3 regions of the Gardnerella sp. c17Ua_118 genome follow, and region 2 is predicted to be linked to each of the others. Evidence: riboswitches for the same ligand, from Rfam matches in the RefSeq annotation. Region 2 holds a riboswitch; each other region holds the start of a gene.

Region 1 (7,559 bases), 490 kb from region 2:
TTATTAGTATCGTCTTTATTATCTTCTTTATCTTTATTATCCTTAGTATCTTCTTTATCTTCGCTAAAATCTGGTAATTCTGGCAAAAGATCTGGGTGGTTCCACATAGCATCGCGTTCCTCAATGCCTTTTTCGTTTGTAATCGCATCCCACATTGCAGCAGCTTCGCGCATTGCTCTAGGACGCAACTTTAATCCAGTTAAAGCTTGGAAAGTCATTTCGGAAGGGCCGCCTGCAGCGCGTTCTCTCCTTGTCATCTCTCTAAGCTGCTCAATGTGTGGAATGTGTGCCATTCCAGCACGCCAAATAACGCAATCAACCCATCCTTCGCTAAGCGCAAGAAGTGTTTCTAATCCTTTTAATGCTTGTTTTTGACCTTCTGTATCGTTTCGAGCAATATTACATAAGTCAACAGCTCCCGAAATAGACTCTGGGCTCATTCCTTCAATATCTCTAAGCTGTTCTTCCATAGCGCTTAAGTCAATCGAAATTCCAGCTGCATACTTTATTATTAGTGCTTCAAAACGAGGCATAAGCCAAGGTGCAGATGCAAACAATCGTGCGTGAGCAAGCTCTCGCAATGCTAGATAATTCATAACTTCGTTAATGTCTAATCCCCACTTTTTTGCGTAATCTATGCAATTGTAAGGAACAAGACCGCCTGCAGGGTTTTTAAGAAGTGAAATACCTTGATCAAAGCTTCCGCGAATCTCGTGAGATAAATTTCCAGCAGCATATCCTAATTGCATTGCAAAAGACGTGTTAGCAAGAAGGCTCATCATTTGTTCTGGCTTTTTTACGCCATCTGGCATAGGTATTGGCATAACGCCGTCGTATAATCCTTCTACTTCTAAGTCTTGGTCTTCTCCAAATTTTTCGGCAATAACATCCGAAAAAGCGTTACTAACCGATTTGGCAACAGGGTTTGCAAACTTAATCCACGAATCTATAGTTCCATTAACCCAGTCTTCTCTTGAAAGAACATCGGGGGTTCCAGATACTGGATTTAGATTGCAATTAGCGTCTAGCCATAAGTTTGCTTCACTTAGCGCTCTTCTTGTTGCATCTGCAACTTGTGCGTTTACTGTACCTCCATCTCCAGTTGCTTTTTGGCAAGCAAGCAATTGAGCAAGTCTTTTATTGATTGGACCTTCTTTAAGTGTTTCCGTCATCTCAAAAGGCGTGTTTAAGCCGCCATTGGCAAAGGCACTCATTAACGAATGAACTTCTTCTGGAGATGGAAGGCCTCCGTTTGAACATCTTGTAAGAATGTCATCGCGAACTTCAAAAGGAAGATTTTCAAAGTTAGACCAAGCTCTTTCTCCTTCTTCGGGGCCAAAGCAGCTAACAAGCCATTGGTGAATTTCTTCTTCGCTCATATTCAATCCTTATGAAGTTTGTACCTAAGTTAAATATATTTGCGTATATTTTATGTTTGTTTACATAGTTTTTAACTATACAGTTTTAACCACGTATAAAAGATTCTACTCGATACATGGTGATTTTTGCTAATAAATTAATAATGTGTATAACTTTTTCAAATTTTTTCAAAAACCGCATCTTGTGAGGGTTTTTAGAGTGTAGGTTATGCACATTTACATATACTATTAATTTTATGCCTAATAAGATGCCTAATAAGATTACGTACGTGTTTAATAAAATCAATAGAAATATATTCGCTACTCTTAAAAATACTGTTGGGGATCTTATTGAATATTTTTCCGCTAAGTCATTTAGGTATTTTGTTGGGTTATTTATTGTAGTTATGTCGATTATCGCGCTTTTTCTACCAAGTGCGTATGTTGTTGAAGAACCTGGGCCAACTCAAGATGTTCTAGGAAAGTCTTTTGGAAAATATGTGATTAATGTTAAAAATAGCGCTGTTAAGAATACTGACTATAAATCTTCGTCAAAAAGTGGAAAGCTTCTTTTAGTAACAGTAAATACGTCTGGAATACCAGGTTACGAGATTCCAAATATATATGCGATTGCATCTTGGTTTGATTCTAAAAAGCAAGTTTTACCTAGAGAAGTTCTTGTTCCAGTAAATCAAAACGCAAGTGATTATAAAAAAGAAACAAATAAGCAAATGACTTCTTCGCAATCTTCTGCGCAAGTGGCGGCTTTGGATTATGCGAAGAAGCATCTTAATGTGAATGTAAAAAACGTAAAAATTAAGTTGCATATAGACGATATTGGTGGACCTTCTGCAGGCATGATGTACGCTTTGGGTATTTTGAACAAGCTTACAAACACAGATTTGACTGGTGGAAAAATAATCGCTGGAACGGGAACCATTGATAACTCTGGGAAAGTTGGGGCAATCGGCGGTATTCGATTAAAGATGATATCTGCAAAAAGAGACGGAGCTAAATGGTTCTTATCGCCAAACAGCAATTGCAATGAAGTTGTTGGGAATATTCCGCAAGGCTTAAAAGTTGTAAGCGTAAAAACATTGGATGACGCATACAAAGCGTTAGTAAAAATAAAGGCTGGGAAGAATCTAGATTCTTTAAGAACTTGTAAAGCGGAAAGTGGGCGATGAGGGACTCGAACCCCCGACATCCACCGTGTAAAGGTGGCGCTCTAGCCAGCTGAGCTAATCGCCCGCTTGAAACAAGATACAGTATGGTGTGTACTAGAACGTTGATTTGTGTTTTAGGCGTGTTTTGCGCATATATCATTTGCGTGTTTGCGTGTGTTTTGTTTATGCGTCTTAACAATCGCGTAAAGTGTAATGAATACGAATCTGTTCAGGAGGTCTATTGTTTATGGCGAGTAAACCTGATACCGCGCGTAATTCTTCAGGTATTGAGCGTGTAGGTAAGCGCAAGAAGGGTTACAGCGTAGAGCAAGTTAATGATTTTCTTGAGCGTGCTCATTCTTTGTATGAATCTAGCGACATTAGTCTTACTCAAAAAGATATTCAAGACGTATCTTTCGATCTAGAAGATGAAGGATATGCTATTCCTCAAGTAGATGCTGCTCTTTCTAGATTAGAGCGTGCAGTTGTAGATAAGACTACGCAGTACGAGATTTCTAATCGCGGCAAGGTTGTTTGGAAGGCGCAAGCAGACGAAGAATATAGAGTTTTGCTTTCTCATTCCCAGCGCGATTATAAAATGCGCTTTGATTCCGCGCAATCGCGTAAGCCTTCTTACGATAAAAAACAAGTAGACAATGTTGTAAATAAGTCGCTAGATAAGATTGCTGTTCTTCTTGGATATAATCCAGTTTGGGGAAGCAGTTTAAGTGATTTAGACAAAATTGACGCAATGTTTGTTTCTAATGTTCTGTTTACTCAACGTTCTGGAAAACGGGGATATGACGAGCGTCAGGTGGATTATTATCTAAATGCTTGCGTTCGCTTATTAAGCAGACTTGAGTCTTATGATCGAGTTGCCAAGTATACAGACTTTGATCCTAGTGATTCTGTTGATTCTGCTAATTTTGGCGTTTCTGCTAAGTCTAATAATGATTTACAAGAAAATGTTGTTTCTAAAACATCTTCTGCGCCTAGTGTTGTTGAACCTAGTGTTGTTGCGCCTAGTGCTGTTGAACCTAAGGCATCTCCAGCTCCCTCTCCATTAATGCCTCCAGCAATTCCTCCATCTATTCCTGTTGAGCATCATGCACAGAAGGCGATTTTTACTCCTCACTCTGCGAGTGTTGAAGCTAGTGACGATACAGACGACGAAATGTCGCAAGCGTCTACTGTTATGCCTCCAGCATTCCCTCCGTCTTATGCTCCTAATGCTGCTTCCAATAATTCTGATGCTAACAATAATGATTTTGGCAAAGAAAAAGTTGCAGAAAACAACGCGAATGCTGCGAATAATGTTAGCGCGAATAATGCAAATGCAAATAATGTAAGTGCTAACAGTGCGAATGTGAACAATGCAAATGATTCTAAATCCATTGGAGATTTGAATCTTTCACTTCTTGCTTCGCCTAAGTTCGAGCCTTCGCAAAGTCTTAATTTAGATATTCCAGATCTTTCGTTCCCTGTTATGAACCATTTTGACACTTCGGTTGAAGATTCTTCTCGCGAAGCAAATAATGATTCAGATGATTTTGACGATACTGGCGAATCTAATTTTGGCGGATTTGTAAACCCAAATCATAATTAATAATCTATTTTTCACTTAGATTTAGGGATTATATAAGCTAAGAGTTATTGATTAATGCCGTTATATAACGATGAAGCTGTTGTTCTTAAGACTTTTCCTCTTGGGGAAGCTGATCGAGTTATTGTTATGCTCACTAAAAAGCATGGCAAGGTTCGAGCTGTTGCAAAAGGTGTAAGGCGGTTAAAATCTAGATTTGGTGGGCGCTTAGAGCCATTTATGCGTGTTAATGCACTTTTTGCAACTGGCAAAACTTTTGATGTTATTTCTCAAGCGGTTTTAGTTTCGCCTTATGCTGGTAGCATTTGTGCGGATTACAATCTGTATAGTTGTGCTAGCATGATTGCAGAGATTGCGGACGATTTAGTCTCGTCTCACGCGCAATATTCGGATTCTTGCTCACAATACAATCTTCTTATAGCTGCTTTATCTGCTCTTTCTAAAAGTTTGCATAGTGCTGAATCAATCGCGCTTTCGTACGTTTTAAGAGCATTGCAATTAGCTGGATGGTCTCCTAGGTTAAATGAGTGCGTTATTTGTTCAACACGCAATGATTTAGCCTATTTCTCGGCAGCTAGTGGTGGAGTTATGTGCTCTAAAGATCATGCTTTAGAGTCTATTAAGTGCAATGATTTAGCGCGTTTTCAAATGATTTCATTAATTAATGGCGATTGGCAAAATTTAGACGGAACAAGTATAGACGATTTAACATCTAAATGCGTTGAACAATGGTGTGAATATTGGCTAGAAAAGCCTATTAGATCTATGCGTTTAAGCGAAAAAAATTCTAATTCGCTGTATTTTGATTAGAGTTTCTATTATCTTAATGAGCGATTTTGTTAATTTTATGTTTGAATTTTATAAAATATGTCCTAGCTGTCTGATGCAATATGAATGATATCAGGCACGGGTGCTCTTTTAAGAGCTGAGAAGATTACTGTCTAACCGTTTAACGTGAATCGGGTAATGCCGACGTACGGAGTTTTCTGCAGGGTCGCCTTTGTTTGATTGGTTAAAGATGAAAGGAGACCCTAATGGGTACATCTGTTGAAGAAGAGACCGTGCGTCCATCCTTGCGCTGGAACGTGGCTGATGTTACGCTCACGGTTGTTATTGCTGTAGCTTCTGGTATTATCTTCTGGGGCATCGGCTTGATTAGTGAGCCTATTTCTGCTGCTCTTAAGCTTATTCCAGTTCCAGGCGTTAGCGCATTGTACTATGGTTTGTTCTACTTCGCTGGTCCTTTAGCTGCTATTATGGTTCGCAAGCCAGGCGCTGCACTATTCGGCGAGTTTATTGCTGCAATGGTTGAGTTGACTGTTGGTAGCCACTGGGGCGGTATTGGTACCGTTCTTCCTGGTTTTGTTCAGGGCTTGTTCGCTGAGTTTGCATTCTTGTTTGTTATGTATCGCAAGTGGAACGTTGGTTTGACTGCACTTTCTGGCGCGTTAGCTGGTTTGGGTGGAATCGTTTCAACCTATCCGTTCTACTACGCAGGTGTTCCAATCTTCGGCGCATTCATGATGATTCACACACTTTGCAGCATGATTTCTGGTGCTGTAATTGGTGGTGTAGTTATGTGGTACTTGTACAAGGGTATTGCTGCTACTGGCGCATTGAGCCGTTTTGCTTCTGGCAAAGAAGTACGCGCTTAAGTCTTAACTTTTGCTAGTAAGATTTGATTTGTGGGCGGGGAATTACCTCGCCCACTTTTGTAAAGTCGCAAATAAAAGTGGCAAATAAAGTCGCAAGTTAGCAGCGCGCAAAAGTCGCAAATAAAAGTCAAAATAAAATCACAAATCACTATAAAACAAAGGAGTTAATATGCTAAGAGTACGTCTTGAATATGTGCATCCATGGACGAATCACGCAGGTATGTATCTTGCAAGAAAGCGCGGATTGTACGCACAATACGGATTAGATGTAGAGTTTACAAGCACAGATACGGAGCGCGGAGATGTTCCAGCATGCTTGGAGCGTGGAGAAGTAGATATAGCTCTTATTCGCTTAAATCAGCTTTTGGCTCATCAAAATGGTGCAAACAAGCTAACGTCATTTGCTGTAATGAATCAATCGCAAATTGGCGGAATCATAACAAATAAAAACACGGGTATTACGCGATTTAAAGATCTAGAAGGAAAGCGCGTAGTAATCCCTATGGGCGTTAAGCGCTTATACACAGAGCTTCAGCAGGCTGTTGCTGCCGACGGAGGTGACTTTAGCAAGCTGATTACAATTGACCCAGGCCCATGGGAGCCAGACATTCGAGCTGTAGAACGCGGAATGTGTGATGCGTTTATTAACGTTGCTTGGTGGGAGCCATACCAGGGTTCGCTTCCATTTGACCAAGTTGTTGTTCTTCCATTCGATTCTATTGGCGTAGCTCCGCATCATTCTTACTATGTTTGCGCTCGCCAAGAGATGATTGAGCGAAATCCGCAATTAATACGCAACTTTGCAAGCGCAACAGTTAAGGGCTATGAACTTGCAGGAAAAGACCTGCAGGCTGGCGTTGATGCTTTGCAAAATGCGCTTTGCCATATTAGCCCAGAGGCTTTGCGCGCCTCGCTAGACGAAGTGATTCCGTCTTGGTACGACAAGAATGGTCGTTGGGGTACAGCAGACATGGCTTTGGTGGAAAACTACACTCGTTGGATGGGTGAAAATGGCCACTTAAGCGTGCCTCTTGATTGCGCGCTAAAGAGCCTAGAAAGCGGATGCGTAACAAACGAGTATTTGCCAGAATAGTCGGCCAGCATGTGCTTGAATCGCAAGCAACCGTGCATAAGCTAGTTGGTGTCAAATAATCTGCGAAAAACAATGAGCCTGTAGTAAATAATTTGGAGCGAATATGGAAAACGAAAGCAACGACCCTCAGCTAGATATTGTTGCTCAAAGATGGGCAAATGTTGATTTAGATGAGGCAAATATTGTGTGTTCTCTTTTAGAGAATCCGCTAGAAGCTGATTGCGTTTTAAGCCATAGTTTGCGCCCGATGGCTGCAGGTTCATTGATTCGCGCGCATTACAAAGATGATTCGCCAAAAAAATCGCAAAGTTTAGACGTTTATATTAAAAGATGCAGCACAAAAGTTAGGCAAGCAAGCACAATTAGGCCGTATCATCGTTTTGCTGAGCATCTTTTAAAAAATAAAATAAGCACGCCAAAGTACTTGTATTTTAACAAAAATAGCGAGTTTTTAGGTTTAGAAAAGAATACTGCTGGCGATATTTGTGGCGATACTTCTGGCAATATTTACGTAGACGGCACTCTTCTTGTAATAGGTGATTGCGCTTACGAAGTGACTTTAAAAGCTAGCGGAGAAGATAGATACAAAGACGCGTACACTTGGGATCCGCCTAAAACGTGTGAAGAAGCCAAAAATCTTGGAGTAATGATGGCAAAAATCGCCTTAGCTTCGCAAAGTTTTGA
Region 2 (7,559 bases):
TCACCAATTGCGCGGGCGCGTTGGCAGAGGTCGTGAGAGAGCGTACGCATACTTTTTGTACGATCCTACTAAGCCTATGACTCAACAAGCGCATGATCGCCTTGCAACAATTGCTCAATATACTGCTCTTGGATCTGGATTCGATGTTGCTATGAAGGATTTGGAGCTTAGAGGCACTGGAAACTTGCTTGGCAATGCGCAAAGTGGCCACATTGAAGGCGTTGGATTTGATTTATACGTGCGAATGGTTTGTGAAGCTGTTGAAAAATACAAAGAGCCAGAGCATAAAGAAACTGTTTCCACGTCTATTGATTTGCCTGTTGAAGCTTCGATTCCAGTTGATTATATTGATTCCGACAAGCTTCGTTTGGAAGCGTACCGTAAGCTTGCTTCTGCTAACAATAATAAGGATTTGCAAGAGTTGCGAGATGAGTTGCTTGATCGTTTTGGTGAGCCGCCTGAAGCGTTTAGCATATTGTGCGATGTTGCTCGCTTGCGTTTTAAGGCTCGTGATCTTGGTATTACGCAAATTAGCTCTCAAGGTAAATCGGTTCGTGTTATTGGTTTAGATCCAAAAGAATCGTTGTGGATGCGTTTGCAAAGGATTTACCGCGGAGTTAAGTATCGTCCGCTTACTCATACGCTTATTATTCAATCGCCTTTTGAATCTTCACTTGGAACTAGCGCAATGAGTGAGCGCGAAATACTTGATTGGGTGCGTCAACTTCTTGAAGATTTAGCTTGGTAAAGTAAATTATTGCGTTGTTTATAAATAAAGGCGGCCGCTATTTTTGCAGTCGCCTTTATTCACATTATTTTCGAGTTACTTATTGCAAAGCTTCTCTAAGCTCATCTTCTATTTCACTATGATTTACAGGGCGATTTTGAGCGTCAAGATGCTCGCGATCAATGTTCCATTGCTTATAAATCTTGCCATCTTTTATCATAAGAATGCGGTTAGAAAGTCTTACAGCTTCCGCAATATCATGCGTAACCATAAGTGTAGTCCAGCCATATTTAGCTTGAAGATTATTAAGCAAATCTTGCATATCGAAACGCGTAAGAGCATCCAAAGCTCCAAAAGGCTCGTCAAGCAACAATAATTCAGGACTTCTAACTAAAGCTCTTGCTAAAGATACGCGTTGCTGTTGGCCTCCAGAAAGCTCAGAAGGCCACTTATTATCGTAACCAACAAGGCGCATTTGGCAAAGCGCTAATTGCGCAATATTCTTAAGATCTTGCTTGCTTCCTTCCATGCCAAAAACAACATTTTTGTTTACAGAAAGCCACGGTATTAGGCGTGCATCTTGAAAACCAATAGCCTGACGGCTTGTTGCGTGAATGCTGCCTTCGCTAGGAGTAAGAAGTCCTGAAATTATTTTCAAAAGCGTAGTTTTTCCGCATCCCGATCTACCAATAAGTGAAACAAATTCGCCCTTTTTAATTCTCATCGTAATGTTTTTCAATACAAAAGAAGAATTATTTGCAAAATTGTTTTCTGTATTTTTATCTTTTGCACTTGCGAAAGAAATGCCCAGATTCTCTATACTAACGCAGTAATCGCTATCGTTAATATTTGATTTGCAAGTAGATTCTTTGGAAACTTCTACATTGCTACGCTTATGAAAAATGCTATTAAACATAGTCGTATTCTAAAGTCGTACTCTAATTACAATTAGTAATCGTTTACTTGCTGCAGTCGATTACAGCTTTAGAGAAATCAGGAACTTCTTTAATGAATCCGTATTTAACATATTCCTTAGCTTGTTGTTTAAGCATTTTCATAGTTTCTGCATTCATTGGTCGAATTTGCGGAATGTCAAACTTAGCTAATTCTTTCATTGTTTCATCGGATGCACCAAACTTCTTATACATATCAAGAATAATCGAATGCTTCTTCTTAACTCTTTTACCTTCTTCTACTAAAGCACGATACATTTTCTTTAATAGCTGTGGGTGCTTTTTAGCAAATTCAGCAGATGCAACTTGGATTCCGAAGTTAATATTTCCATAATCTTTTGCAGTGACTAGAAGTTTTGATCCTGGAGTTGCAAGAGCTGCAGCAAAGTTCTGATCGAAGGTTGCTAATGCATCAACTTGACCAGTTGTGAATGCTGCATGGAAGTTCTTTGGACTCATCTCTACTTCTTGAACTTTAGATGGGTCAAGTCCTGCTTTTTCAAAAGCTTTGTGAATTATATAATCTCCACTTCCACCTTTAGCAATAATTCCAATCTTCTTTCCGTATAAGTCTTTAAGCGATTTGATTCCGCTATTTGGTGCTGCTACGATTCCTTGAGCGTTTCCATTGTAATAGTTAATAGCATAAGCAACCCATGGCTGGCCTTTGGAGATAAAATGAATAAAATGGCCAGATCCTGTGGTTGTTACGTCTGCGTTTCCAGAAGTTACTGCAGTGTTTGCTTCTGGAGGAACATATGGCCCGCTAAATGTAACCTTTGCCTTACCAAAGATCTTATCTGCCATCTTTGTGTTATTTGAAAGAGTTGTTAAATAATTTGCAGAAGTCAAATATGCTACTCTTAAAGTTCCAGTATCTTCTTTTACTTGCTTAGTAGTATTTGTGGAAGATTTTGCGGATGATGCTTGTGTTTTGCTGTTCGAGCTTCCGCATGATGCTAGGGTGATTGCTGTGCAAAGCGCGCAGAAAGCTGCTAATGCTCGCTTGCTTGTTGTAGATAATGCGAATTTAGCCATTTTATTCTCCTAATTATTTTGCTAATATTCTTAGTTTTGTTTGAGTTTAACGATGGATGAACGTCGCTCAGGCATGCAAATTTTTTCTAAAAGTGTTGCAATTCCTTCAGAAAGTAGACCTGCAATCGCGTATAAAACTATGCATAGCAGCATTTGATCTGGTCTGTAAAATTCTTGTGATCTTGCAAGAACATATCCAATTCCTTTTGAAGCGTTGACTGTTTCACACGTTACCAATGCCACCCAAGACACTGATATTGCAAAGCGCAAAGCAGTCATAAAGTTAGGTAGCGCTCCTCGAAGAAGAATTGTGAAAAATACTGTTTTGCTATTTACTTTGTATGCGCGAGCTAATTCCAAGAGTTTGGGATCAATATTACGAACTCCATCCCTCATATTTACGTAGAACGTTCCAAATACGCCTATAGCAATAAGAGCTATTTTCATAGTCTCACCAATGCCTAATAAAATAATAAGCAAAGGTGCTAGTGCAGTAAAAGGAACAGACCGTAGCATGTGGCCAGGCTTGTTAATAATAATGTCGCCCAGCTTTGTGCTACCCGAAATAACTCCTGCTGGAACTGCAATTATCATTCCTAAACATAATCCTGCAATAACTCTTGCAAAACTAATTCCCAACGAAGGCCAAATTAAACCTTCTGAGTTTAATTCTTGAAAAGCGTTAATTACTTCTGCAGGTGATGGAATGTGCCTAGTCTCTTTAGGCCCAAGTGTAGCTAAAAACCATCCAATAAGTATGACAAGTGTAGAAAGCCATGGCACACATAAACGTAGTGAAGAAGATGCATTTTTTAGCATGCTCTTACAATGGCTAACCATTCGACATTCCCTTCGATAGTACTAGCTATATCAGGTTCGACGGGTATAATCTCAGCAATTACAATCAAGCAAATAATTGCACCCCGTGCCAGTTTGTTATTATTGTACAAAGGTGTGGACAAATTAACAAAAGCTTAGATTATATAGGCTTGTATGCTTAACGACTTACGTTATTAAATAACGTCCATAAAACGCATTAATCTTAAATATGTTACACAACCAACAGATAAATAAGGAGTAGTTGTGGCAGCTATTGAAAGCGTATATGCACGCGAAATTTTGGATTCTCGTGGAAATCCTACTGTTCAGGTTTATTTGGAGACCGAAGATGGCGCTCAAGGAATTGGTTTAGTTCCTTCTGGTGCTTCAACTGGTGAGGCAGAAGCTTGGGAGCGTCGCGATGGCGATAAGTCTCGCTACCAAGGCAAGGGTACTTTGGAAGCAGTTAAGGCTGTTAACGAAGTAATCGCTCCAAAGGTTATTGGCATGGATGCCTCTGATCAGCGCGCTCTTGATGAAACAATGATCGAGCTTGATGGCACTCCAAACAAGGGCAAGCTTGGAGCAAACGCTATTCTTGGCGTTTCTCTTGCTGCTCTTTATGCTGCTGCTGAGTCTGCTGAGCTTCCTTTGTATCGCTACATTGGCGGTACAAATGGCCACATTCTTCCAGTTCCAAACATGAACATTATGAACGGTGGTGCTCACGCTGATTTTGCAACCGATATTCAGGAATACATGATTTCTCCATACGGTTTTGCTACTTATAGCGACGCTTTGCGCGCTGGCGTTGAGGTTTATCACACCTTAAAGAACGTTTTGAAGAAGGAAGGCTTGGCAACTGGTCTTGGCGACGAAGGTGGCTTCGCTCCAAAGATGAAGTCCAACGAAGATTCTTTGAAGTACATTATGGATGCAATCGAAGCTGCTGGTTACGAGCCAGGCAAGCAGATTGGTATTTCCCTCGACGTTGCTTCTTCTGAGTTCTACAACAAGGAAACTGGCAAGTATCGTTTCGACGGCGAAGAGCGTGAATCTGCTTACATGCTTGATTACTACGAGAAGCTCATTAACGAGTATCCAATCGTTTCTATCGAAGATCCATTCCAGGAAGAAGGCTGGGATGATTGGGCAGCAATCACCAAGCGTCTTGGCGATCGTTTGCAGTTCGTTGGTGACGACTTGCTCGTTACTAATCCAAAGCGTTTGGCTAAGGGCATTGAGCTTGGAGCAGCTAACTCCTTGCTCGTAAAGTTGAATCAGATTGGTTCCGTTACTGAGACTCTCGACGCTATTGAGCTTGCAACCAAGAATGGCTTCACTTCTATGGTTTCCCACCGTTCTGGCGAAACCCCAGATACCACCATTTCTGATCTTGCTGTTGCTAAGAACACTGGCCAAATCAAGACTGGTGCTCCTGCTCGTGGCGAGCGTATTGCTAAGTACAACCGCTTGCTTGAGATTGAGGAAGAGCTTGGTTCTACCGCTCAGTATGCTGGTTACAGCGCATTCAAGGCTTGCAAGAAGTATATGAAGTAATATGCTAGAGCTTTTATAAGTTCTACGTAAGTCTTGTTTAAGATCTAGACTGTAGCATAATTCGGCCAGTCGCATTCATGCGATTGGCCGTTTTTCGTATATTTTAGCGATTTTTTGAAAAAATATATAAATTTTTCTAAAATTACTTTCATTCTCATCAAAATAGTGCTATTTTTTATGGAAAACTAAAAACGGAAGGAGATGTTTCATATGAGAAAAGTCGCAGTTATAGGCATGGGAAACGTTGGTGCAGCAGTAGCGCATCAACTTGTTGTTGGCGGTCACGCTGATGATTTGTACCTTTATGATACAAACGAGGCAAAGGTGAATGCCGACGCATTGGATTTTGAAGATTCAATGGATAATGTGCCTTTTAACGTTAATATTACTGTTAATGATTATGAAGCATTAAAAGACGTAGAAGTAATCGTAAGCGCCTTGGGTCACATAAAGCTTTTGGACGTTCCTCATCCAGATCGTTTTGCAGAGCTTAAATATAATCGTAAGGAAGTTGCAGAAGTTGGTGCAAAGATTAAGGCTTCTGGATTCCACGGTGTTTTAATCGACATAACTAATCCTTGCGACGCTATTTGCCAGCTTTACAAGGAAGCTACTGGTCTTCCTTACGAAAAGATTATTGGAACTGGCACTTTGCTTGATTCTGCGCGCTTGCATCGTGCAGTAGGCAAGTTCTTTGGCGTGCATCCAAAGGCTGTTAAGGGATATAGCTTAGGAGAGCATGGTGATTCGCAATTTGTTGCGTGGTCCACAGTTAAAGTCTTTGAGCAGCCTATAACAGAGCTTATTAAAGAAAAGAACATGGATTTAGACGCTATTGATGAGGAAACTCGCGAAGGCGGATTTACAGTGTTCTACGGAAAGAAATACACAAACTACGGTATTGCTGCTGCTGCAGTTCGTTTAGTGGATGCAGTTCTTTCGGATTCTAAAGAGCAAATGCCTGTTTCTAACTATCGCGAAGAATACCATTCTTATCTTTCTTATCCAGCAATTGTTGGTAGAGAAGGAATTGTTAAGCAATGCCAGCTTGATTTGACTCAAGAAGAGTTGCAAAAATTGCAACATTCTGCAGATATGATTTTGAGCAAAGCTCAAATGGAGTAATCTAAAGTCAAAACTATAAAGACTAAAGCTAAATAATAAGCTTAATATAAAGCTAAGAGTTGATTGCGGTCAGTGGCCTTGTGCTGTTGGCCGCAATCTTATAAGCGCGTGTGCGTCACGTCGAATATTCAAAGTAATTTAGAAGTATGATTTTAAGAAATCGCCGCATGATTGCAAATACAGTTGACGAATCAAATCAGCCTCAAAAAAAGAAGCTGTTTTCTGGTTCAATCGTATTTGTTTCCATGATAGTTGTTGTATTTCTTTGCTGTATTGGTCTTATATCAACAATTCGTAACTATGCTTTAAGTTTGGCAGAATTGCACGCTTTGCAAAGGGATGAGTCTGCTTTGAAAGATAAAAAGCAAGCTCTTAATAACGATGTAGAGCGTTGGAAAGACAAGGCGTATGTTGCAGCTCAAGCAAGGGAAAGATTGGGGTTTATATTTCCAGGGGAGCAGGCTGTTAGAGTAGAGCATCCAGAGGCGATTACGGGTTCTGTTCCAGAATCGTTTAATAAGGATGATTCTTTGTACGAAGATAGAAAAGCGTTGCCGTGGTATAGTGACTTGTTTTACGCGCTTCACAAGGCAGATAAGCCAGACGATATGAGCTTTAAAGCTAAAGAAAATGATGAAAGTAGCAAGTCTTCTAAGATTAATACCACTAAGCAAAGTGGCAAACAAAATAATCACTCCAATAGCACAAGCAAGTCTAATAAATCTAAAAGTAATAATGAAAAGTCAACAAACAAAAAACATAGTAATAATGGTAATAAAAGTAGATAAAATTAAAACTAGATAGAATTTAACAATAAGAGTTATATACGATTTTAAGATGCGCAATGCATATGGAGTGTAACATGGGCCTAAACGCAAAGTTATTAGTGAGTTCGCTACTAGAGAATCCTGCAAATAAAGCAGACAAAAACATTGTAAAGCGTCAATTAGGAAGATTTCCAAGGGGCATGGTTGCTGTTGGCGCTAGATGTGTTTGCGGTAGGCCACTTGCTGTTATTACGCGTCCATGCTTAGAAGACGGAACGCCTTTTCCTACAACATGCTATTTAACAAGTCCAGAGGCTGTTAAAGCTGCTTCGCACCTAGAAGCACAAGGCTTTATGAAGGAATGCAATGATTTGTTAAACACTAACGAAGAAGTTGCTAAAAAATACGAATATGCGCATAAAGCGTATTTAGAGTTTCGCAAAGAGTTAGCTAATAGATTAAACGATAGCGAAGAGCATATTAAAAACATGAGTGCAGGCGGAATGCCAGTTCGTGTTAAATGCTTGCATGCTTTGCTAGCTCAAAGTCTTGTTATGGGCAGAGGCGTTA
Region 3 (7,559 bases), 830 kb from region 2:
ATTTAAGTCTTAAGCAAATCGCCTGCACATTTGCGCTACTCAGAAAATCAACAATAACAGACATAGCACAGTAATAGACATGCGTATTACAAAAATGCGCTGACGCTTTGACACGTCTTCAAATCTTCTAGATTTTGTTAATAAAGACGAAGTCAACGCATCAGCGCTATCAAGTTATCAAGCTATCAAACCATCTACCTCAATGCTCTATGAGCTTGATTAAAGAATTCATACTCGTAAATGCATGAAGTCATATATGCTTGAGCAGCAAGAATTCGAGCCTGTGGGCCAGCTTCTTCAAAAGCTCTCTCAACAAATTTAACCGCCATTCTTACACCTGACTCAAAATCATGAGAAGAATACATTGAAATCCAATCATGATATGGGTTTTCAGGAGTATTATTTTTGACTAAAATTTGCCCCACTTCTTCATAAAGCCAATAGCATGGCAATATGGATGCAGCTCCAATCACGTAGTCTTCTGCCATTGTAGAAGCAAGTAAGTGATTTACGTAAGCTAATGTTACTGGCGAGCAAGGCGCATCAATGCTTATATTTCTGCTTCCAAGCCAATCTCTGTGCAACTGCGATTCCGCTTCTATGCACATAGCTGCGCCCGTAGCCCAATGCACTCTAGCCTCATTATCTGGCGTTTTAGCTCCAACAGCAGCTAGCGCGCGCGAATAACGCTTCAAGTATTCAGAATCTTGACTTATGTAGAAAGCAAACAAGTCAGAGTCAAGCGTTCCATTGCCTAAAGCCTCAATAAATGGCATTTTCATAATGTTGTTATCAACATCTGCACTAGCATCCCATAACGCTTGAGTCCAAGGACCACACGGCTCCACATTTGGCTTTCTAGCCTTGCTATGAGCTTTTATGACTACGCTTTGCGGAGTTAATCCATCTAAGCCATTCGCTTGCATATGCTCCCAAGGAGTTGACGAAGAATCTAATTCCAAACGATAATTACGAGCCGCATGGTTCACAGGCCCATGACCTTTTCCAACATGCAAATCTTTACCGCAAGCAATAGCTTCGTTAAGCCATCTTGACGACCACGCTAAAGCATTCGCTACAGTACTGTAATCGCTTAGCTTCTTTCCTTCTCGCAACGCTAATCCTATGCGCGTAGCGAGCGAGGAAGATAGCGAGCAGCCAGTGCCATGCGTTGTTGTTGTATCAACTCTAGGGCAAGGAACGTGCACTCTGTGACCATCTGGGAACACAACAGTATTTCCAGCATCTTCGCTTGTTAAGTGGCCACCTTTAACAATAACAATAGTATTGTTTTTTGCACTCCACTCGCTTGCTTGAGCATAAGCTTCTTCAAAATTGGATGCAGGCTGTTTATCGCATAATACTGCGAGTTCAGGTATGTTTGGCGTAATAACATCCGCAAGAGGCGCAAACTCGCGCATTGCATCTTCTGCAGACTTTTCAAGCAGCCTATCTCCCGAAGTTGCTACCATAACTGGATCTAACACAACAACAGGAACAGGATGATTTTTAAGCCAATTTTGAACTAGGCTAATATATGATTTGTCTCCAAGCATGCCGATTTTTACAGCATCAATAGTTACGTCATCAAATACTGCTTCTAGTTGCGCTTGCAAAAAGTCGGTTGGAGGAGTATAAACTTCGCGCACACCGCAAGTGTTTTGAGCAACCAAATTAGTTGTTACACACATTCCAAATCCATGTGATGCCGTGATTGACTTTAGATCAGCTTGGATTCCAGCTCCGCCTGTTGGATCAGTTCCAGCAATACTTAGTACGCGTGGAATAATCGGGTCTTCTAAAGATGGCAAAGAAGATGGCCTTAGGCTTGAATCATATAATTTAGAAATTGATTGCAAAGGTGCTTGAGCTTGCGAAAATTGATTATTCATTATTTTTATTCCTTCGTAATAGCATCGCGTAATTTGCGCGCTTCTTCGCAAGGATTTTGCGCAAGCATTAGAGCAGATACTACGCATAAACCATCTATTGAAGTGCTTTTAATAGGGAATACCGTATTTTCGTTAACGCCGCCAATTCCGAGCGTACTAATGCCGAGTTCTTTAGCGCGTTTAGCAATCTTTTCTACTCCTTCAACACCTAAAGCAGGAGCAGCGTCTGGCTTAGTGGCAGTAGGCCAAATCGGACCTATTCCAATAACATCAGGCAATGCCACATTTTCTTTAGCACATTCGTTATAAACGTAATCTAACTGTTCTAACTTTTCTATAGAAAGCCCAACCATCCATTCTGCAGGAATAGACTTACGCGCTTCAATATAAGGCGTATCTGTTTGCCCAACATGCAAGTTGAGTCCTAAGCTTTTAGCGCAATCTATACGATCGTCAACAAAAATCGGCACGTTTCCGCAACCATTAGCAAGCATTTTGTCTCGAAAGCTTTGAGCTTTATTATTAAAAGTTTCGCTATTTGCGTACTTATCGCGCAATTGAACTACGCTTGCTCCGCCTTTAACGCAATCAACTGCAATATCTTCTTCTGCTCGATTGCTCATCTTTGGGTCTGTTATAAAGTATAAAGACCAATCAACAGGGTCGAGTTCAAATTCAATATTCGCTAGTTTCAGCATCTCGTCTGCGCTCAAATCCATAAGCGCATCCATCCATAATGTTCTAAATGTACCTGGCGATGTTGAGCGTTGTGCTGCCCAAGTTCCTGCTGCAGCAGCGTGCACGTGAGCGGCAACTGTTGCTGCAAAAGGTCGATTTCGATTTGCTCCAACGTATGCTGCCACCAATGCGCCAAGAGAGCAGCCCGTTCCGACTACTTTCGTCATTATCTCGTGACCGCCCGAGACTCGTGCCGAGCATCCGTGACCATAAATAGCGTCTTTTTCGCCAGAAATAGCCACTACCGAGCCATAAAGTTTAACTAGCTTCTTAGCTGCTGCAACTGCCGAATCAACCGAATCTCCAGCATCTACTCCCTTACCGCCGCTTTCTTCTCCAGCTAAACCTAAGATTTCGGAAGCGTTTGCACGAATTACAGTAGGATGACTTTTAACGATTTCGCGCGCGTATTGCGTGCGTGGAGCTAAACCGCCAACTGCAACTGGGTCAAGAACCCATGGAGTGTGTGCTTTTACAGCTCCGCGAATTGCAGCATCCATAGATTCTTTGTCTACTGGCCTGTAGGTTCCAATGTTTACTAATACACCAGATGCGATTTGAGCAAATACTTCAGCTTCTTCTGCGTCTACGACCATTGCTGGCGATGCTCCAGCAGCTAGCAGAACGTTTGCAGTTATTTCTTGAACAACATTATTCGTTACGCAATGTGTTAGCGGATTTTTTGCGCGTAAAGCTTCGATGCATTCACGTACATCTTGCATGAATTGCTTGCAACGAGCATTAGTTGAGAATTCACTATTTTTAGAGCACGACACAGTAGTCATGATTTTCCCTTCGCTAGTACTAACTAGATCAGGTTCAACGGGTATAATCTCAGCGCTTATGCGCACCCCGAACCCATATTTGACTATATATGTTCGTTATGACGTTATTTACGCGCGACGACTTGGTTTTAAGTAATAAAAAAGCGGGGAGTCGAAACTCCCCGCTAGAAAGAATAATGCGGCAGCGTGTTAGTCTCCCACACCCTATCGAGTGCAGTACCCTCACCGTGTCAGGCCTTAGCTTCCGGGTTCGGAATGGGACCGGGCGTCTCACCTGAGCCATGACCACCGCAAAACTAGATTATACACTCGCATTAAGCGAGTGGCAAGCTGGCGGTTTGGGAACCGGACATGAACGCGAGCAAACAGAAGAAACAATCATCAAAATCAACAACTTAACCATAATCATGATCGCTTAACACTCCCTAATGTTAAGAGAATTAAACGATAAGCAATACAAGTAGTATCACAATCGCCCATTAGTACTGGTCAGCTCCACCCCTTACAGGGCTTCCACATCCAGCCTATCAACCACGTGTTCTACATGGGGGCTCACACACAAAGTGCAAGGAATGCTAATCTTGGAGCAGGCTTCCCGCTTAGATGCTTTCAGCGGTTATCCCTTCCAAACGTAGCTAACCGGCAGCGCCACTGGCGTGACGACCGGCATACCAGAGGTTCGTCCACCCAGGTCCTCTCGTACTATGGGCAGGTCTCCTCAACATTCCAACGAGCGCAGAGGATAGAGACCAAACTGTCTCACGACGTTCTGAACCCAGCTCGCGTGCCGCTTTAATCGGCGAACAGCCGAACCCTTGGGACCTGCTCCAGCCCCAGGATGCGACGAGCCGACATCGAGGTGCCAAACCATCCCGTCGATATGGACTCTTGGGAATGATCAGCCTGTTATCCCCGGGGTACCTTTTATCCGTTGAGCGATGCCACGTCCGTACGCCGGCACCGGATCACTATCTCCGACTTTCGTCCCTGCTCGACCCGTCAGTCTCACAGTCAAGCCCGCTTGTGCGATTACACTCAACACCCGATTGCCAACCGGGCTGAGCGGACCATTGAGCGCCTCCGTTACTCTTTAGGAGGCAACCGCCCCAGTTAAACTACCCGCCAGGCACTGTCCCTAACACGGATAACGTGTCGAGGTTAGACGCCAGATATGGAAAGAGCGGTATTTCACTTATTGACTCCACGCAAGCTAGCGCCCACGCTTCACAGCCTCCCGCCTATGCTACACGATCCACACCTAACGACAATACCAAGGTATAGTAAAGGTCCCGGGGTCTTTTCGTCCTTCTGCGCTTAACGAGCATCTTTACTCGTACTGCAATTTCGCCGGGCTCCTGGCCGAGACAGTGGGGAAGTCGTTACGCCATTCGTGCAGGTCGGAACTTACCCGACAAGGAATTTCGCTACCTTAGGATGGTTATAGTTACCACCGCCGTTTACCGGGGCTTAAATTCACCGCTTCGCCAAAGCTAACGGATCCTCTTAACCTTCCGGCACCGGGCAGGCGTCAGAGCGTATACAGCGGCTTACGCCTTCGCACGCTCCTGTGTTTTTGGTAAACAGTCGCTACCCCCTAGCTTGTGCCACCCCCAACAGCTCCGCTTGTAAAAAACATCACCATCAAGGGTCTCCCTTATGCCGAAGGCACGGGAGTAATTTGCCGAGTTCCTTGGCCAGGATTCGCCCGATCGCTTCGGTATACTCTACCAGACCACCAGTGTCGGTTTAGGGTACGAGCGGAATCACACCTCACGTTGAAGCTTTTCTCGGCAAGCAGGATCACCGGAATCAGCCATACGGCCTACCCATCACGCCTCAGCTTAAACATCCCCCGGATTTACCTAGAGGACAGCCCACACGCTTAGCCACGGAAAACCACCTCCGCAGCCGGCTACCTACCTGCGTCACTCCCACGCTAACCTACTACCGATACGCTCCCAACACTAAACCAGAAGAAAACCCCGAAAGGCAATCAACCAGAATAACGAAGGTTAGTACTCTCAGATTCAGTTCGAACGGTGTAACACCGGTACGGGAATATCAACCCGTTCATCCATTCGACTACGCCTGTCGGCCTCGCCTTAGGACTCGACTCACCCGGGGACGACGAACGTGGCCCCGGAACCCTTAGTCATTCAGCGGACAGGATTCACACCTGTCTCTCGCTACTCATGTCTGCATTCTCACTCCCGTATAGTCCACGACAAGTTCACACTGCCGCTTCACCCCATACAGGACGCTCTCCTACCCCGCGTGAAAAAATCACGCAGCCGCGTCTTCGGTGGCGTGCTTAAGCCCCGCTACATTGTCGGCGCGGAACCACTAGACCAGTGAGCTGTTACGCACTCTTTCAAGGATGGCTGCTTCTGAGCCAACCTCCTGGCTGTCTATGCGACTCCACATCCTTTCCCACTTAGCACGCGCTTCGGGACCTTAGACGACGATCAGGGCTGTTTCCCTTTTGACGACGGAGCTTATCCCCCGCCGACTCACTGCCATGATAAACCTAACAGGTATTCGGAGTTTGGCTGCTATTAGTACCCGGTATGGGCCCGCAAGCATCCAGTAGCTCTACCCCCTGTAAGCAATAACATGACGCTGCACCTAAATGCATTTCGGAGAGAACCAGCTATCACGGAATTTGATTGGCCTTTCACCCCTAACCCCAAGTCATCCCCCCAGTTTTCAACCTAGGTGGGTTCGGTCCTCCACACGGTCTTACCCGCGCTTCAACCTGCTCAGGGCTAGATCATCCCGCTTCGGGTCCAGGACATGCGACTAAAACGCCTTTTAAAACTCGCTTTCGCTACGGCTCCCCCACCCGGGTTAGCCTCGCCACATACCACTGACTCGCAGACTCATTTTTCGATAGGCACGCCGTCACCCCACAAGAAGGCTCCGACGGATTGTAAGCGCACGGTTTCAGGAACTATTTCACTCCCCTCCCGGGGTGCTTTTCACCTTTCCCTCACGGTACTAGTACACTATCGGTCAGACAGGAATACTTAGGCTTACCCAACGGTCTGGGCAGATTCACGCGGGATTCCACGAGGCCCGCGCTACTTGGGAATAAACATAAAGAGACATCGCACGACCTGCTACGGGGCCATCACCCTCTACGGCTGGGAATTCAATCCCATTCACATAACACGATGTTTTATCACTCTCCTCAACCCCGTCAGAGGCTGAACAGTCAATCCCACGACCCCGAATACGCAACACCTGACGGTTATCACACGTACTCGGTTTAGCCTGATCCGCTTTCGCTCGCCACTACTCACGGAGTATCCTTTCCTGCAGGTACTGAGATGTTTCACTTCCCTGCGTACCCCCCACAAAAACTGTGGTGACCACCCATAACAGTGGCCGGGTCTCCCCATTCGGAAATCCTCGGATCAAAGCCCACTCGGCAGCTCCCCGAGGCATATCGCAGCCCGTCACGTCCTTCATCGGTCCTGTCTACCAAGGCATCCACCATACGCCCTTACCAGTGATACACCAGTAAAAAGCCTATCGCTTAACTCTCTAGACAATAAATCATCACACTAAACGATCACAAAACGATCAAGCGACTCCACCAAAATGGAGCCGGTTGAAATTGATAAAAGTAAAAACAAGCAAAACCAAAAATAGTCTCACTATTCTTACTCGCGTCCACTATCCAGTTCTCAAACCACCAAACACCAAGAACACAAGCCAAAAACCAAAAAGCCTCAACCTGTAATCCAAGGGCTAGGACCGCAACCCCAAACAAAAGGGGGGTGGCAATCCGGGAACCCAAAAGCATGCCCAACACACTCACAAAACGTTAACTATTGTTTTCCACACCAGTAACCACACTCAACTGAGCGTGCACAAAAACTCCGTAGAAAGGAGGTGATCCAGCCGCACCTTCCGGTACGGCTACCTTGTTACGACTTAGTCCCAATCACGAGCCTCACCTTAGACGGCTCCATCCCAAAAGGGTTAGGCCACCGGCTTCGGGTGCTGCCCACTTTCATGACTTGACGGGCGGTGTGTACAAGGCCCGGGAACGCATTCACCGCGACGTTGCTGATTCGCGATTACTAGCGACTCCGCCTTCACGTAGTCGAGTTGCAGACTACGATCCGAACTGAGACCG

The links. Region 2 has a riboswitch for thiamine pyrophosphate ahead of NYP69_RS01120 (ABC transporter permease). Riboswitches for the same ligand answer to the same signal wherever they lie in the genome.
Region 1: it holds a riboswitch for thiamine pyrophosphate, as region 2 does, so the genes downstream of both, NYP69_RS03100 (ECF transporter S component) here and NYP69_RS01120 (ABC transporter permease) in region 2, are expected to answer to the same signal.
Region 3: it holds a riboswitch for thiamine pyrophosphate, as region 2 does, so the genes downstream of both, thiM (hydroxyethylthiazole kinase) here and NYP69_RS01120 (ABC transporter permease) in region 2, are expected to answer to the same signal.

What each region holds. Positions count from the first base shown of each region.
Region 1 covers NZ_JANUYT010000001.1:746,957-754,515, reverse strand. Annotated here, with positions in the region: gene NYP69_RS03125 (zinc-dependent metalloprotease) at 1-1,379, opposite strand, end outside; gene NYP69_RS03120 (YlbL family protein) at 1,628-2,545, shown strand; tRNA gene NYP69_RS03115 (tRNA-Val) at 2,536-2,609, opposite strand; gene NYP69_RS03110 (DivIVA domain-containing protein) at 2,772-4,130, shown strand; gene recO (DNA repair protein RecO) at 4,185-4,937, shown strand; TPP riboswitch at 5,024-5,125, shown strand; gene NYP69_RS03100 (ECF transporter S component) at 5,162-5,782, shown strand; gene NYP69_RS03095 (ABC transporter substrate-binding protein) at 5,952-6,875, shown strand; gene NYP69_RS03090 (phosphotransferase enzyme family protein) at 6,979-7,559, shown strand, end outside.
Region 2 covers NZ_JANUYT010000001.1:255,504-263,062, forward strand. Annotated here, with positions in the region: gene mfd (transcription-repair coupling factor) at 1-748, shown strand, start outside; gene NYP69_RS01110 (ABC transporter ATP-binding protein) at 828-1,643, opposite strand; gene NYP69_RS01115 (ABC transporter substrate-binding protein) at 1,687-2,718, opposite strand; gene NYP69_RS01120 (ABC transporter permease) at 2,749-3,537, opposite strand; TPP riboswitch at 3,548-3,654, opposite strand; gene eno (phosphopyruvate hydratase) at 3,802-5,097, shown strand; gene NYP69_RS01130 (L-lactate dehydrogenase) at 5,308-6,222, shown strand; gene NYP69_RS01135 (FtsB family cell division protein) at 6,369-7,010, shown strand; gene NYP69_RS01140 (DUF501 domain-containing protein) at 7,085-7,559, shown strand, end outside.
Region 3 covers NZ_JANUYT010000001.1:1,086,538-1,094,096, forward strand. Annotated here, with positions in the region: gene NYP69_RS04275 (bifunctional hydroxymethylpyrimidine kinase/phosphomethylpyrimidine kinase) at 195-1,892, opposite strand; gene thiM (hydroxyethylthiazole kinase) at 1,898-3,415, opposite strand; TPP riboswitch at 3,404-3,495, opposite strand; rRNA gene rrf (5S ribosomal RNA) at 3,592-3,708, opposite strand; rRNA gene NYP69_RS04290 (23S ribosomal RNA) at 3,876-6,934, opposite strand; rRNA gene NYP69_RS04295 (16S ribosomal RNA) at 7,306-7,559, opposite strand, start outside.